2 regions of the Amycolatopsis sp. cmx-11-51 genome follow, and region 2 is predicted to be linked to the other one. Evidence: riboswitches for the same ligand, from Rfam matches in the RefSeq annotation. Region 2 holds a riboswitch; the other holds the start of a gene.

Region 1 (4,895 bases), on a different contig from region 2:
CGTCAGTGAGAGAAAGCGCCTGGAAAACGGTCACCAGCTCGTGGTAGCCGTCCGGGCGTACGTCACCGACCGACAGGTGCAGGTTGACCTTGGCGGGAACCCTGACGGTTACTGGGGGCGGTACGACGGCGAGCACGAGTCAAGCCTACGTGGCCGCTCCACTTGTGCTGCCACCAGGAGAAAAGAGAACAGGACGAGTCAGACACGAAAGGGCCGCCCTGGACGGATTTCGTCCTGAGCGGCCCGGTCGTGGAGGAGTCAGGCAGCGACGCCCTGCGGCCCGCGGACCGGGTGGGTCACGTGGCCACCGCGTTCGGCGATCCAGGCGAGCGCGGCATCCGCGCGCTCACCGCGCACACCGAGACGGAACCTGCCGACCGGCGTGTCGCCGATCCGGGTCAGGCCGCCCCCGATGGTGGCGAGTTCGACGTCGAAGCGACCGGCGGCCTCAGGCAGCAGCGCACCGACCGATGCGAAACCGACAAGCACGACGTCCACCGCGCGGTCGTACTTCGACGTCTGCGCCCGTCCGGTCTCGATCGAGGGCAGCAGCGCCTGCGCGGTCCGGCTGGTCGGGTCGGAGACCAGGTCGAGCACGGTTCCACGTTCGATGATCGCCCCAGCCTCAAGAACCGCGACGTCGTCGCAGACACGGCGGACCACACCGGCATCAGGAGTGGTGAGCAGCACGGTGACTCCGAGCTCGGCGCGCGCGCGGTCGAGCACGGTCAGGACCGCGCCGGACTCTTCGGGCTGCACACCGGCGGTCGGGTCGTCAGCCAAGAGCACGGACGGCCCGGCTGCCAGAGCCTTGGCGATGGCCACTCGGCGCAGCTGCCCCTCGGTCAGATCACCCGGCCGCTGCCCCGCTCGCGGGGTGAGTCCGACCAGATCGAGCAGGTTGCCGACCCGGTTACGGCGCTGCGGCCCGTCGAGGCCGAGCTGTTCGAGCGGCGACGCGATGTTGCCGGCGATGGTGCGCTCGGCGAGCAACTCCGGCTTGGTGCTCACGACACCGACCTGCCGACGGATCTCCCGCAGGCGGCGGCCGTCAAGGGTCCCGGTGTTCAGGCCGTCGAGGCGGACCACGCCCCGGTCCGGGCGCTCCTGAAGTCCGATGCAACGAGCGAGGGTCGACTTGCCGGAGCCGGCCGGACCGACGACTCCGAACAACGAGCCTGCTTGGATGTCCACGCTGACATCGCGCAGGGCGACGACGGGATTTCCGTTGAGGGGAAAGGACTTGGACAGGTTTTCGACAGTGATCACGAAGGGCTCCATGCAAAGGGGGCGCTGCTTCTTTCGAGCGCGCCAACCGTCACCGAGTGACCGTCCAGAACGGACGGGCTTCAGAGGTAAGGGAAAGACTCAGGCAGTAACGGTGGAGCGTCGACACGCACTTACCGTGCGGCGACCTTCATCGACGACGCGTCGCCTGGTCAGCAGGAGCGGGTGGGTGACCCTGTTCATTAGGCACAGCCTCCATCGGTCCTGGCGGTAGCACCTGCCCTGTTGAGGGTGGTTGCTGCGACTTCGGCGAGCCAGGTCTCTCAGTCGCTCGGGATGGCTCACTGAGTAAAACCGATCCCACTAGATGAAAGCAAGCGCGTAGGCGCAGATCACACGTCTGGTCGTGTCCATAATACAGGATTTGCTGTCCGCATCCTGAGACCACGGCTGAGGTCTCAGGATCGCGTCAGGCCGCTGCCTGCTAAGACAGGTTGGACCAGACGGATCGAGAAGAGGATTTACGCTGTCGTGCTGACCTCAGCCGAGACTCGCCCGCGCGGCGCCGGTCACACCTGCGACGGCGATCAGTCAGTCGCTGCCGCGATACGGGCGAACTGGTGAACATCCAACTGTTCACCGCGGGTCTTGGGGTCGATACCCGCCTTTTCGAGCAACTCCCCCGCACGTTCGGCGGAACCGGCCCATGACGCCAAAGCCGCCCGCAGCGTTTTTCGCCGCTGCGAGAAAGCGGCATCGACCACGGCGAACAGCCGCTTCCTCTCCACGGACGACACCACTTCGCCTCGCTCGAAAGCGACGAGGGCTGAATCCACGTTCGGAACAGGCCAGAACACCGAGCGAGGTACCGCGGCGACCTTACGTGTCTTCCCGTACCACGCGAGCTTGACGCTGGGCACTCCGTAAGTCCGACTGCCAGGGCCGGCCGCCATCCGGTCGGCGACTTCGGTCTGGACCATTACGAGACCACTGGTCAACGAGGGCAGCTCGGCGAGCAGATGCAGCACAACAGGAACGGCGACGTTGTACGGCAGATTCGCGACGAGCGCCGTCGGCCGTTGAGGCAGGTCGTCCACCGTGATCCGTAGAGCGTCCGCTCCGACAACCGTCAGCCTTTCGGCCCCACCGCGTTCGGCCACGGTGTTCGGGAGCCGCCCGGCCAGTACGGGGTCTATTTCGACCGCGACGACCTCGGCACCGGTCGCGAGCAGCCCGAGTGTCAGCGAGCCAAGCCCCGGCCCGACTTCCAGCACGACGTCACCTTCGCCGACTGCCGAAATGTCGACGATCCGGCGCACCGTGTTGGGATCGTGCACGAAATTCTGGCCGAGCTTCTTGGTCGGCCGTACGTCCAGCTCGGCCGCCAGCGCCCTGATCTCCGCAGGCCCGAGCAATTCAGTCACTCGACGATCGTAGCCAGCCTTCGTAAGCCGCGATTGGCCGGTGGACGACCACCCCAGCCCCAGTCGGCCCCGAGGACAGCGCCAGCCTCCGCTTGGCCGCAACTCGCTCGCGCCATCCTCACGGATTCTCCCAGCTGACCCGTGTCATACGCCAGGGTGATCGGTGCAGGTTCACATCGCCGGAGCGTGATCAACGTGCACCCGATCGATACCGTGCATTCGTTCGACTCAACCTCGACAATCGAGGGATGACCAGCACAAACATTCCCAAGGCCTTCCCGCTGAATCTGCCGGAAGGTGACGCCGATCTGCTTCTCGACGAGTTGCAGACACGGCTACGCGAAGGGCGACGCCTGGTCGCCGAAGTCGGCCAGATCCTGGCCGAGATCGAGTCACGCGGTGTCCGAGACCTCTTCGGATACAACTCGATCGCCGTCTTCTACGAGCACGTGGCCCGGGTTCCCCGAGCCGAAGCGAAGAAGGTGACGGCTCGAGCACTCGCACTCAACTCGAGACGCGCGCGCGACGGGACCTCGACTCCACCCGTCGCGCCTTTGACCGGAGCCGCGGCCGTCACAGGCGCATTGGCCGAGGGCAGCATCGACCGAATCGTCACGGTTCTGCGGAGACTCCCAGAGCACATCGCCGCGAACGTCCGACTCGACGCCGAGAGGGACCTGGTCGATCTCGCCAGCGTCGCGAGACCGCGCGACGTGACGATGGCTGGAACCGACGTGCTCGCACGTCTCAACCCAGATGGGAACGACACCGAGGACCCCAACCCGAAGACCCGGCGAAGCGAGTTCTGGTTGCGTCAGAAACGCACTGGCCGTTGGGACATGCGCGGCGACCTCGATCCCGAGACAGGCGCCCGCCTGAACGCGCTTCTAGTCCCACTCGCGCATCCGGTCCCGAACGGAGAAGCCGACACCCGCACTCCGGCGGAGAGACGCGGCGACGCTTTCACAGAAATCGTCGGCGTTGCGGAAGCCGGCCCGGATATCCCTTTGCCTCGGCAGAGGCAGGAGCCGGTCGCTGAGCGGCCGCAGCCCGCGAAGCCCACCGAGAAGCCGACGGACCAACCCACGACCGGCCAAACACGGAATGAGAGCCAGCAAAGCCAGCACCGCGACGACAGCAGCGTGCGAGCAGAGACCGCCGCTGAACGATCTAGGGCCGCGACCCACCTAAGGTCTCCGCGCTGGTGGTCACGGCGGCCGAGATTCGGCGCTACACAGCCTCAGCTGCCCAAGACGGCCTGAAGGCCACCTTGTGGGCAGTTAGAAAACCCACACGATGACCTTCAGGGGGGAGGGAGAACGATCTGGCGGTCAGGCCTTCTTGCCACAGTGCGGCCAGGCGCCGTAGCCACCGCGGCTGTCGCGGAGCTTCTCAGCGACAGCGATCTGCTGGGCCTTGCTGGCCTGGTGCGGGTAAGCGGCGTACTGCGAGCCACCGTAGGCATCCCAGGTGCTCTTGTTGAACTGCAGGCCACCGTAGTAGCCGTTGCCGGTGTTGGCGGCCCAGTTACCGGTCGACTCGCACTGCGCGATGCGGTCCCAGGCGCCGGCGTCACCGATGACCGGATCGGCGGGCTTCTTCGTACCGACCTTGACGATCTTAGGCTTGGCCTCGGTGATGACCTCTTCCGAGACCTTCTCGCGGCCGACCTCTTTGCCATTGCGCTTGGTGACCTTGTAGGTCACGGTCTTCTGGCCCGGGGTACCCGGGTCTTCGACCTTGGTCTTGCCCTTTTCGAGCTCCGGGTCGTCGACCTTCTGTTCGGGCGGTGCGATTTCCTCGTTCTGTTTGACCATGGTGACGCCGGTCCGGCTGACGTGGACCTCGGCACCGTCGACCAGCTTGACGTCGAGACCACCGATGGCCTCATCGTCCGGGCCGAGGGTCATCCGCAGCTCACCGAGGAATTCCTTGGTGGTGACCGAGTTGGTTTGAACCTTGCGCGGTTCGTTCGCGCCGTCATAGACGGTGACGTTCTTGAGGGTCTTGACCTCGACGGTGGCGCCCTCGAGCGGAAGTTCACCGTTCTGCGGCATCGAAGTCCAGGTACCGGACTTCGCGAGATCGGAACGGCCGAGCTGGTTCAGGGCTTCGCTGAGGTTGGTCGCGCGAACCCAGGATTCCTGCGATACGCCATCGACGACCAGATTGAGCTTGCGGCCACGCTCCAGCTTGATGACGCCGCCGTCGCCCACCGCGGCCTGAGGCGAGGGCGAGAGAGAG
Region 2 (4,895 bases):
GATCGCCTTGGCCGAGGTCGCGGCCGTGCTCGCCGATCCGAGCCGCGCGTCGATGTGCCTCGCGCTGCTCGACGGGCGTGCCTGGACGGTGACCGAGCTGGCCGGAGCGGCCGAAGTGGCCGCGTCGACGGCGAGCGAGCACGTGACGAAGCTGACCGAGGCCGGGTTCGTCGTCCGGGTCAAACAGGGGCGGCACAGCTACGTCCGGATCGCCGATCCCCGGGTGGCGGAGCTGATCGAGCATTTGGCGCAGCACGCCGAACACCGCCCGGTGAAGGGGCTGCGGTCGTCGGTCCGGGTGAAGCGGCTCGAGTTCGCCCGGACCTGCTACGACCACCTCGCCGGGACGGTCGGGGTCGCGCTGCGGGACGGGATGCTCGCCGCCGGGCTGATCGACGAGGCCGACGGCCTGACGTTGACCGGTCGCGGGCGCGACGTGCTCGGCACACTCGGGGTGGAGATCGCCGATAGCCGCCGTCCGATGCTCCGCGACTGTCTGGATTGGACAGTCCGCCGTGATCATTTGGCGGGCCGGGTCCCCGCGGCGTTACTGTCCCACGGAGTGAGTGCCGGCTGGTTGTCGCGTGAGGGCAACCGAGCGGTGAAGGTCCTGCCCGCGGCGGCGAAACCCTTCGCGGAACTAGGTGTCGACCTGATGGCCCTGCGGAGTCCGTAAAGGACAGTCTGTAACACAGTCCGTTCGGCTCGCCGTCGAGCGGTGCACGAAGGTGTGACGATCACCGCCTCACTATTCTGGAGGCCTCACGGCGGCCGGACGGGAGGCGACATGGAACAGCTCCCGTTCATCTTGGGTACCGGTGGCGCGGTTCTCCTCGTCGCCGTGATCGCCGTCCGGGTGTCGATCAAGGTCGGCCTTCCCTCGCTGCTGCTCTACCTGGGGATGGGGGTCCTGCTCGGCGAAGCCGGGTTCGGCATCCAGTACGACAACCCTGAACTCACCCAGTCGCTCGGCCTCGCCGCACTGGTGATGATCCTGTCCGAAGGTGGTCTCACCACCCGGTGGACGGCCGTGAAACCCTCGCTGGGCATTGGAATCGCACTGTCCACAGTGGCCGTCGTGGTGAGTATCGCGGTCACCGGCGCGGCCCTGCATTGGTTGCTGGGCCTGGATTGGCGGATGGCGTTGCTGTGGGGCGCGGTGCTCGCGTCGACCGACGCCGCCGCGGTCTTCTCGGTGCTGAGATCGGCGGGGATCGGGAAGCGGCTCGTCGGTGCGCTGGAGATCGAGTCGGGGATCAACGACGCCCCGGCCTACATCGCCGTCGTCGTCCTCGCCGAGGGCACGACCGTTGACTGGTCGCTGCCGCTGCTGGTCGTCTACGAACTCGGCGCCGGGCTGGTGATCGGCTTGGCCTTCGGCTGGGGCGGGGCGTTCGCGCTGCGCCGGGCGGCGCTTCCCGCCACCGGTCTGTATCCGCTGGCCACGGTCGCGGTCTGCGTCGTGGCGTACTCGAGTGGGCAGCTGGCTCACGCGTCGGGCCTGCTCGCCACCTACGTCGCCGCCCTGGTGCTGGGGAATTCGAAGCTGCCGCACCGGTCGGACACACTGTCCTTCGCCGAAGGGCTCGGCTGGCTCGCGCAGATCGGGCTGTTCGTGCTGCTCGGCCTGTTCGCATCGCCGAGCAGGATCTTCGAGAGCCTGGTCCAGGGCCTGGTCGCGGGCGCGGTCGTGCTGTTGCTCGCCCGGCCGCTGTCAGTGGTGCTGTCGGCACTGCCGTTCAAGATCCCGTGGCGAGAACAGGTGTTCCTGTCCTGGGCGGGGTTACGCGGGGCGGTCCCGATCGTGCTCGCACTGATCCCGCTGTCGTCCGGCGTGCCCGGCGCGCAGGAGCTGGTCGACGCGGTGTTCGTGCTGGTCATCGTGCTGACCCTGCTTCAGGGGGCGACGCTGACCCCGCTCGCGAGAGTGCTCGGGCTGGCTCAGCACACCGAAGCGCACGAAATCGACGTCGACTCCGCGCCACTCGATGAGATGGGTGCCGAACTCCTGCAGGTCCGGATCAACTCCGGGTCGAAGATGCACGGCGTCTACCTGGCCGAACTGCGGCTTCCGGTCGGGGCGACGATCAGCCTGCTCGTCCGGGACGGCACCGGCTTCACGCCGAACAAGAACACCCGGCTCCAGGAACGCGATCAGTTACTCGTCGTGACCACCTCCGACGCGCGTGACGCGGCCGAACGACGGCTCCGTGCCGTCGACCGGGCCGGTCGCCTCGCCAGGTGGAAGGGCGAATCCGGCCAATAGGTCACGAACCGGCACCAGCTGTTCGTCGGTTGATCTCAGAAACTTCTTCCTCTTCGTCCCCCTTTGGACTACCTTTCCCGCAATTGACTCCATCGAATGGGTGAGTGTCACGGGTTAAGGAGTACGCAAGGTGACGAAACTTCCTGCACGGTTCGCCGTTCTGGGGGCTGCGGCTGCACTCGTCGGGGTGGTTCTCTCCGCTCCGGTAGCCTCCGCGGCCGGCGCGTTTCCCGCGTTCGGATTGCCGTTCGACACGGGTCAGTCGGTCTACTCGGCGGGAATTCACTCGGACAACGGCACCTCCGGCGTGAAAAACGCCATCGACTTCAGTCCTGGGAACAAGACCGTGCGTGCGCCGCTGGCGGGCACCGTCCGAGTTCAGCACTGCGACGGGGGCGACTGGGTGACCATCGACCACGCGAGTGGCTGGCGGACCGGGTACTACCACATGGAGGACATTTCGGTCACCGACGGCCAGCGGGTCGTCCCGGGCGACGCCCTCGGCCTGACCGGAAACGCGCTGCCCTGTGGTGGCCGCAGTACCGGCGCCCACGTGCACTTCACCCTGTGGACCCTGCCCACAGCCACCGTCAAGGGTGGCGACTCGCGCGACTTCGGTGTCGGCGCTGGCAACTGGAACGGCGTGTCCTACGACGAGCTCTCGACCAAGGTCGCCGACGCCCACGGCGAGGCCGTCGACCGCAAGATCTTCGGCGGCTGGCAGTTCACCGCGGGCACCGATCAGTACTCGGGTACGGCGACCGAGGTCTCGTCCCGTTCGACCATTCCCCTGCCCGGCCGATTCCGCGTCTGACCTCCCGCAATCAGTCCTCTAGTTGCGGTAATTGCGCGCGCAACTACCGCAACTAGAGGACTAATTGCGGGGGTTCTCCTCGGTTGCGGAATGCGTGACCGGCGTCTCACCATGCGGGCAAGGGGTGGCTTGATCGCCGGTGCATCGGCTAACTTCGTTCGTAGGTCACGAGTGTCAGCGTCAAGCCCCGGCTAGCTGGCCGGCAACCCTCCTTCCGCGGTGGGGTGCCCCGGGTGAGGACCTGGCTCGTCGCGTGGTGCGACGGGCAAGCGCGGGATCCTCGTCGGGATCCCCTGGCCCGGAGGATGACGATGACACTCGCTCTCGAACGCACCAGCACCCCCGCCACTGTCGCGGAAACCGTTGTCACACACGAAATCCCGACGGTCGCGTGCGCCGATCTGCGGGTCCCGCTGGTCACCGGGGGCGACATCGGGTACGCCAACCTCGATCACGCGGCGAGCGCTCCCTGTCTGGACAAGGTGCGTGACGCGGTCGACGAATTCCTGCCCTGGTACGCCAGCGTCCACCGCGGCGCCGGATTCGCGTCGCAGGTCTCCACCAAGCTTTACGAGCGCACGCGGGGAATCCTGCGGAACTTCGTCGACGCGCGGTCGACCGACACCGTCGTGTTCACCCGCAACACCACCGATTCCTTCAACCTTCTCGCGCGCAGCCTGCCGAAGCACACGTCGGTCGTCGTGTTCGACACCGACCACCACGCCGCGCTGCTGCCGTGGAAGGGTCCGAACGTCCGCCGGATCGAGACGCCCCGCACCCGCCTCGCCGCGGTGTCCGCGGTGGACGAAGCGCTCGCCGACTGCCCGCAGGGCCCGCGGCTGGTCGTCATCACCGGCGCGTCCAACGTGACCGGGGAACTGTTGCCGGTCAAGGAGATCGCCGCCGTCGCGCGACGGCATGGCGCCCGGATCGCGCTCGACGCCGCGCAGCTCGCGCCGCACCGCAAGATCTCCGTGCGCAAACTGGACGTCGACTACATCGCGCTGTCTGGCCACAAGCTGTACGCGCCTTTCGGTGCCGGTGCGCTGATCGGCCGCGCCGACTGGCTGCGTGCCGCCCAGCCGTACCTCGCCGGTGGCGGCGCGACGAAGCTCGTCACCCGCGACTCCGAAGACTTCGGCGTGGTCTGGAACGCCGGCGCCGAGCGGCACGAAGCCGGTTCCCCCAACACCGTCGGCGTCTACGCGCTCGGTGTCGCCTGCGAGACGCTTTCCGGGAACTGGGACGCGATCGTCGCCCACGAAGACGAACTGCTGACGCGGCTGCGGCGTGGGCTCGCCGCCATCCCCGGTTTCGCCGAACTGCGGCTGTTCGACGCACCGGTCGACCGGGTCGGCACGCTCAGCTTCGTCGTCGACGGCTTCGAACCGGGCTGGCTCGCCGCGGTCCTGTCCGCGGAGTACGGCATCGGCGTGCGGGACGGCGCGTTCTGCGCGCACGTCGCCACCAAGCGGCTGATCTCCGCCGCCGGTTCGACCGGCCAGCAGGCCGTCCGGGTCAGCCTTGGCCTCGGCAGCACCACCGAACATGTGGACCGGGTCGTCCTGGCGCTGCGTCAGATCGTCGCCCGCGGCGCCCGCTGGCAGTACGAGAAGCCGGAGGGCCGCTGGGTGCCGGAGAACGATCCGCGGGAGCTGCCCCCGTTCTGCGCCTGACCCACTACCCTCACCCCGCATGGGGAACGAGCGACCGCGTTACTGGTTTCCGCTGGCGTTGCTGGGATTCGCACAGCTGATCGTGGTGGCGCTGGCCGGGGATCCGCGCCGCTCCGGGGGCTGGATGGGCTACCCGCCC

What was found. A riboswitch is a leader RNA that binds a small molecule or an ion and turns the genes downstream of it on or off. The one in region 2 is predicted to bind S-adenosylmethionine.
Region 1: linked by a shared signal. The riboswitch ahead of ACM6LU_RS22965 (methionine ABC transporter ATP-binding protein) and the one ahead of ACM6LU_RS14135 (aminotransferase class V-fold PLP-dependent enzyme) in region 2 are both predicted to bind S-adenosylmethionine.

What each region holds. Positions count from the first base shown of each region.
Region 1 covers NZ_JADNQO010000006.1:256,918-261,812, reverse strand. The annotation lists gene ACM6LU_RS22970 (4-(cytidine 5'-diphospho)-2-C-methyl-D-erythritol kinase) at 1-136, opposite strand, end outside; gene ACM6LU_RS22965 (methionine ABC transporter ATP-binding protein) at 259-1,269, opposite strand; SAM riboswitch class I at 1,480-1,570, opposite strand; gene rsmA (16S rRNA (adenine(1518)-N(6)/adenine(1519)-N(6))-dimethyltransferase RsmA) at 1,815-2,651, opposite strand; gene ACM6LU_RS22955 (DUF222 domain-containing protein) at 2,900-3,913, shown strand; gene ACM6LU_RS22950 (transglycosylase family protein) at 3,983-4,895, opposite strand, start outside.
Region 2 covers NZ_JADNQO010000003.1:152,722-157,616, forward strand. The annotation lists gene ACM6LU_RS14120 (ArsR/SmtB family transcription factor) at 1-676, shown strand, start outside; gene ACM6LU_RS14125 (potassium/proton antiporter) at 788-2,266, shown strand; gene ACM6LU_RS14130 (M23 family metallopeptidase) at 2,397-3,080, shown strand; SAM riboswitch class IV at 3,244-3,358, shown strand; gene ACM6LU_RS14135 (aminotransferase class V-fold PLP-dependent enzyme) at 3,392-4,756, shown strand; gene ACM6LU_RS14140 (hypothetical protein) at 4,776-4,895, shown strand, end outside.